Regions from separate parts of the Thalassospira sp. UBA848 genome, predicted to be linked through region 2. Evidence: riboswitches for the same ligand, from Rfam matches in the RefSeq annotation. Region 2 holds a riboswitch; the other holds the start of a gene.
The links. A riboswitch is a leader RNA that binds a small molecule or an ion and turns the genes downstream of it on or off. The one in region 2 is predicted to bind glycine.
Positions count from the first base shown of each region.

Region 1: linked by a shared signal. The riboswitch ahead of gcvT (glycine cleavage system aminomethyltransferase GcvT) and the one ahead of B2R48_RS13755 (L-serine ammonia-lyase) in region 2 are both predicted to bind glycine.

Region 1 is NZ_DBGS01000047.1:18,976-22,390, reverse strand. It holds gene ispH (4-hydroxy-3-methylbut-2-enyl diphosphate reductase) at 1-710, opposite strand, end outside; gene B2R48_RS06150 (hypothetical protein) at 969-1,526, shown strand; glycine riboswitch at 1,631-1,728, shown strand; glycine riboswitch at 1,732-1,839, shown strand; gene gcvT (glycine cleavage system aminomethyltransferase GcvT) at 1,868-3,010, shown strand; gene gcvH (glycine cleavage system protein GcvH) at 3,081-3,415, shown strand, end outside.
Region 2 is NZ_DBGS01000097.1:2,125-5,539, forward strand. It holds gene gpmI (2,3-bisphosphoglycerate-independent phosphoglycerate mutase) at 1-1,244, opposite strand, end outside; glycine riboswitch at 1,518-1,623, shown strand; glycine riboswitch at 1,643-1,758, shown strand; gene B2R48_RS13755 (L-serine ammonia-lyase) at 1,820-3,259, shown strand.

The DNA of each region.
Region 1 (3,415 bases), on a different contig from region 2:
TCGACCAGGCGGTTGGAGTTCGAAGAGTTCGGCGCGCCAAGAACCAGAATGGCGTCAGTCTTTTCTGCAATCAGTTTGACGGCATGCTGACGGTTGGTCGTGGCGTAGCAGATGTCTTCTTTCTTTGGCACCGAGATCGACGGGAAGCGCCGCTGCAGAATTTCGATGATCTTGGCGGTGTCATCAAGCGACAGCGTTGTCTGGGTGACAAAGGCCAGATTTTCCGGATCTGTAATCTCGATGGTTTCTGCGTCTTCTTCGGTTTCGATCAAGGTCATGCTGCCCGGTGGCAACTGGCCCATGGTGCCGACAACTTCCGGATGGCCCGCATGGCCGATCAGAAGAATGTGTTTGCCATCGGCGTGATGGCGTTCGGCCCCGCGATGGACTTTTGAAACCAGCGGGCAGGTCGCATCAAGATATTCAAGCTTGCGGGTTTCTGCGGCCTCGGGCACGGATTTTGGTACGCCGTGGGCCGAGAAGATCACAGGCACGCCATCAGGAACGGCATCAAGTTCATCGACAAAAACCGCGCCCATGTCGCGCAGGCGATTGACGACAAATTTGTTATGCACGATTTCGTGGCGGACATAGACCGGTGCGCCGTATTTTTCGAGCGCCTTTTCGACGATTTCGATGGCGCGATCAACCCCGGCGCAGAAGCCGCGCGGGTTGGCAAGTACGATCTGAAGGCTGGCTTTGTCAGACATGATACAGGTCCGGCTTTCCCAATTGCGTACGGGCGTTGCCGACGCATTTTTCAAACATTCACGTTACATAACCCGCTTGATCATGTGGTGCAATGACTCTGCGGCAATTGGGTTGTGTGCCTTGGCAGGAAATTTGACCTTTTCCAGACGGGCAGATCCTTCAAGCGGGTTGTGCCGACAACCGTGACGGAATAGACTGCGCACGGGCCACTTGCGAAAGACACAGGCCTGAAAACATTTGGTTTGATAGAGGCTTGGATGACAATCGGTAACGGACTTCGGCGCGTTTATGCATTGGGTATGGTATCGCTTGGCGGATTGCTAAGTGCGTGCGGCGGCGGAAACCCGTTCGAAGAACAGCCCGTGCCGGTTTGCCCGGCGGCCTATCTGCCAAAGGATACGGCAAAACTTGTCGAGTTCAGCGGCGGTGGCCGCGACCTGACCGATGTGATCGTCGAAGCCGAATTCACAGGCTACGTTGGTGACTGCGGCTATGATCTGGATGACAAGGAACTTGATGTCATCATCAGTCCGATCATCACGGCCGAGCTTGGACCGGCGGCACAAAATCGCACCGTGCAGTTCCAGTATTTCGTCGCCCTTCGTGACCCTGCGGGCAACTTCATCCAGAAGTCCGTATTCGACGTGAATATGCCGTTTGCCGACAATCTGAACATGGCTCGGATCCGCGATGAACAGGTCACGCTGTCGGTGCCGCTGAATGATGTCTGGACCGGGCCGGATTATGAAATCTATCTTGGTTTTCAGCTGAATGCCGAGCAACTGGAATATAATCGTCGCTTCGGAACCGATTGATTTATTAACGGTTTCTGGCGTTTCGTGCCGGTTGTCAGCCGCCTTTTGCAAAATAGGGGCTGGTCGCTTTGCGCGGAAACCCGTATAAACAAAAACATACCCAAATGATCCCCGTGGGAGAGGCCGCAGTCCTTATGGATGAGCGGACGCCGAAGGAGCAACCACCCCGGAAACTCTCAGGCAACAGGACCGCGCGGAGATGGGACTCTGGAAAGCAGGTGCTGTGATCAGCCTGATCAAGTGTACCTCGCCGAAGATGTAAGCAGACCAGTTTCGACCATTGGCTGTGATTCTTTCAGGCTCCGAGACAGAGGGGGAATGTGGTTGGCCAGTGGTCGGCTATGTTTCGCAACGATTGTCCCGGAGAAGGAAGAGTGGATCAACAGACCGAACTGCTTCAAACAGCCCTTTATGACCTGCATGTGGAACTCGGTGCCAAAATGGTGCCGTTTGCTGGCTATGCCATGCCAGTGCAGTACCCGCTTGGCGTAAAAGGCGAACATCTTCATACCCGCGCCAAAGCCGGCCTTTTTGATGTCTCTCATATGGGGCAGGTGCGCCTGACCGGCGAAAACCGTGTGGCAGAGCTTGAAAAACTTGTGCCCGGTGATATCGCCATCCTTAAACCCGGTCGCACCCGCTACTCCGCGTTTACCCAGGATGATGGCACGATCCTTGACGATCTGATGATCACCAACGCCGGAGACAGCCTGTTTCTGGTGATCAACGCGGCGTGCAAGGATGACGATATCGTTCACATGCGCGCCAATCTGGGTGATGGCGTCTCCCTTGAAGAAATTGATGATCGCGCGCTTCTGGCGTTGCAGGGCCCGGATGCGCCCAAGGTGCTGGCACGCTTTGCGCCAGCCGTTGCCGATCTGAAATTCATGAGCTTTGCCGAAATCGAAATCGCTGGCAGTCCGTGCTTTGTCACCCGTTCGGGTTACACTGGTGAAGACGGCTTTGAGATTTCGGTGCCGAATGCGGATGCAGAGGCACTTGCACGTAAATTGCTGGCCGAAGAAGAGGTTGAGGCGATTGGACTGGGCGCGCGTGATTCGCTGCGTCTGGAAGCGGGCCTGTGCCTGTATGGCAATGACATTGATACCACCACGACCCCGGTTGAAGGGGATCTGAACTGGATCATCAACAAACGCCGCCGCGCAGAAGGCGGGTTCAAGGGTGCGGATGTGATCCTTGATCAGCTTGAAAACGGCGCGGACCGCAAGCGTGTCGGCATCAAGCCCGAAGGCAAGGCACCAGCGCGCGAACATACCCAGATCCTTAATTCCGATGGCGAAGAAATCGGCGAGATCACTTCGGGCGGATTTGGCCCGACCGTCGATGGCCCGATTGCAATGGGGTATGTTGCCATAGAGTTTTCCGAACCGGGGACGAAGATCGACCTGATGGTGCGTGGCAAGGCGCGCCCGGCCGAAGTGGTTGATCTTCCGTTTGCACCGCATCGCTACTTCCGCGGTTGAGTACCAGAAATTTTTGAGAGAGCGGCCAACGCCGCATTGGCATTGAATTGATCAAGAGGGACAAAGGGAAATGACGAAGAAATTTTCGCAGGAACATGAGTGGATCGAGTTCGAAGATGGTGTGGCGACCGTCGGCATTACCGATTACGCGCAGCAGTCGCTGGGCGATATCGTCTATGTCGAGCTGCCCGAAGTTGGCAAAAAGCTGACCAAGGATGGCGACGCAGCGGTTGTTGAATCGGTCAAGGCGGCAAGCGACGTCTATGCCCCGCTTGATGGCGAGATCGTCGAAATCAACGAAGAACTTGATGCCAACCCCGCACTGGTGAACGAAGCGCCGGAAGCCGAAGGTTGGTTCTTTAAAATGTCCCTTGCTGATGAATCCCAGCTTGATGAGCTGATGGA
Region 2 (3,415 bases):
CTATGGCCGACCATGTCGGGGTTCGCGAAGTTCAGGATAATGGTGTCGTATTTTTCCGACTTTATGGCCGCAACCAGCTTTTCGGTAACTTCCGGCGCAGACATTTCCGGCTGCAGGTCATAGGTCGCGACTTTGGGGGACGCGACCAGAATGCGTTCTTCGCCGTCAAAAACCTGTTCTTCGCCGCCATTAAAGAAGAAGGACACATGCGGGTATTTTTCGGTTTCGGCGATACGAAGCTGCTTCATGCCTGCCTTGGAAACCACTTCGCCAAAGATGTTTGGCAGGGTTTGCGGCGGATAGATCGCATCCATGTATTTGGCATGTTCGGACGAATATTCGACCATCCCGGCCTGCACGGCGAATTTCACCGGCGTGCCGCGGTCAAACCCGTCAAAATCCGGTGCGCAGAGGGCTGCCAGAATTTCACGCGCACGGTCCGCGCGGAAGTTGGTCATCAGAAGGCCATCGCCATCTTTCATGCCAGCATAATCGCCAATCACGGTCGGCAGGACGAATTCGTCTGTGGTGTCGGCTTCATAGGCCTTGGCAATCGCAGCCTCGGCACTTTCGGCTGTGCGGCCATCGGCGTAATTTTTGCCCTGAACCATGGTGAAATAGGCCTGGCTTACGCGTTCCCAGCGATTGTCGCGGTCCATGGCGTAATAGCGGCCGGTGACTGTGGCGATTTCAACATTGGCATCGCCAATCAGGGCGCGGAATTTCTCAAGGAATTTGGCGGCACTTTTCGGTGCGGTATCACGACCATCAAGATAGGCGTGGATTTTTACCGGTACACCGGCAGCCGCAATGATTTTGGCAAGGGCGGCCATGTGCGCCTGATGGGAATGCACCCCGCCCTCGGACAGAAGGCCCGCGATATGGCAAACGCCTTTGGAATCGGACAGTTTGGCAATGATCTTTTTGACGGTGTCGGTTTCGGCGATGGTGCCGGTTTTGACGGCCTCGTCAATTTTGGGCAGTTCCTGCATGACGACGCGGCCAGCACCAAGGTTCATGTGACCGACTTCCGAATTGCCCATCTGACCTTCGGGCAGGCCAACATCCAGACCGCAGGCCTTGAGGAACCCGGTTGGATTATTGGCGTAAAGGTCATCCCAGACAGGCGTGTTGGCAAGCGCAACAGCGTTGTTCTTGCTTTCTTCGCGATAACCCCAGCCATCCAGAATGCACAGCACCACAGGGCGCGGGCGCTTTACGGAATTCGATACAGTCACGTTCATAAACCCCACAGATAAAGTAAAAGGCTGAATGTCCCGTAAATATGGTGACTTACGGGATGTTTCGCCATTAATCCTGTTATGCGGGCAGGGTGGGTCAACCTTCGCACACAACAGGTGCATGAATTGTCCCGGCAATTTAGCACGATTGCCGGTATGTAACAGTATCCGTCGCAGAAAATTTTGCAGATGCACACCAGTTCTTTTGACAGTGTCTAAAGACGCAGATAGTGTTCAATCTGACGGTGAACCTCTGAGGTGGCAGAAATGCCATTTCGCACCGTGACGGGAGAGTTCGGATGTCACGCGAATTGCGTGATGGACGGCGCCGAAGGAGCAATGCCTCATAAACACTCTCAGGCAGATGGACCGTCACGGATAGAGGCTCTGGAGAGAGAAACCAAAAAGCGTCTGGGAGAAAGCGCTGGTCAGGTTTCCACCGAAGGATAAACGCCATTTGCGCGATCATGATCGCGCGTTGGCGGATAATCTCAGGTCACGGGACAGAGGGGGCAAAAACACCGGTTCGTAAACAGCGCGAAAACAAGCGCTTTATTGAGCCGTGAAGGAGGCCCTTGATGACGAATCCCGCGACTAATCCCTCTTCGGGATCGCAAAACAATTCCCAGCACGACGTCAACCTGTCCGTTGTCGACCTTTACACGATCGGCATTGGCCCATCGAGTTCGCATACGGTTGGCCCGATGCGTGCGGGTTATCGTTTCTGCCTTGAACTGGAATCGCGCAATCTTTTGCAAAACACCGGCAGTGTCGTGGTTGATCTTTATGGTTCGCTTGCCCTGACGGGCAAGGGGCACGCAACCGATACCGCCGTGATCATGGGCCTGAATGGCAAGCGCCCGCGCAACATTGATCCTGATGATATTGTGCCAACAGTTGCGGCAATTGATGAAACCAACCTTCTGCAGCTTTACGGCCAATATCCGGTGTCGTTTAACCGCGATAACAATCTGGTGTTTCATTTCACCGAAACCCTGCCGCAGCATCCCAATGGTATGCGCATTACCGCCTTTGACCGCGATGGCCTGAAGATCCACAGCCAGGAATATTTCTCGGTCGGGGGTGGCTTTATCGTCTCAAGCGATGATCACGGGGCGGAGTATTCCGGCGATAACATTACCTTGCCATTTCCGTTCTCTTCTGCGGATGAACTTATGGAAATCTGCAAGCGCGAAGGTCGATCCATCGCGGAAATCATGATGGAGAACGAGCAAAGCTGGCGCAGCCCGGAAGAAACCATCGCCTTTGTCGATCGTGTCCACGACGCGATGATGTGCTGCATTGACCGTGGCATCCGTACCGATGGCATTTTGCCCGGTGGGCTTAATGTCAAGCGGCGGGCATCGAAGCTTTATAAAGAACTGACGGAAAAGCCCGAGGCGGGCCTGCGCGATCCGCTGACCGTGATTGACTGGGTTAATCTTTATGCCTTGGCCGTGAACGAAGAAAATGCTGCAGGCGGGCGGGTTGTTACCGCGCCGACCAATGGGGCGGCGGGCGTTATACCCGCTGTACTGCGCTACTACGAAAAGTTTGGTGCCAATGCCAATCAGCACAATATACGTGAATTCCTGTTAACCGCGGCGGCGATCGGGTCAATCTATAAAAAGCGTGCCTCAATCTCGGCGGCCGAAGTTGGCTGTCAGGGCGAAGTTGGGGTTGCCTGTTCGATGGCGGCTGGTGCGTTGTGTGCGGTTCTGGGTGGAACGCCAGAGCAGGTCGAAAACGCTGCCGAAATCGGCATGGAACATAACCTTGGTCTGACGTGCGATCCGATTGGTGGTCTGGTGCAGGTACCTTGCATCGAACGCAACACCATGGGCGCGGTCAAGGCGATCAACGCCGCACGCCTGGCCTTGCGTGGTGACGGCCAGCATACCGTGTCGCTTGATAAGGTGATCGAGACCATGCGCCAGACGGGACTCGACATGCAAAGCAAGTACAAGGAAACCAGTCAGGGCGGTCTTGCGGTCAATGTCAACGTGGTCGAGTGCTAACCCCAAGTCTTAAGAATAGGGTAGAAAACCGGGCTTTTTGACATCTGTAATGTAAATTGGCCGGTTTTCTGTGCTTGTTTCTTGCGACTTGCGGTTGGTGTTTTGCTATGATTTTCCGACTAAAAAATAGGGGCAAAGACCCCAATATCGGTTGGA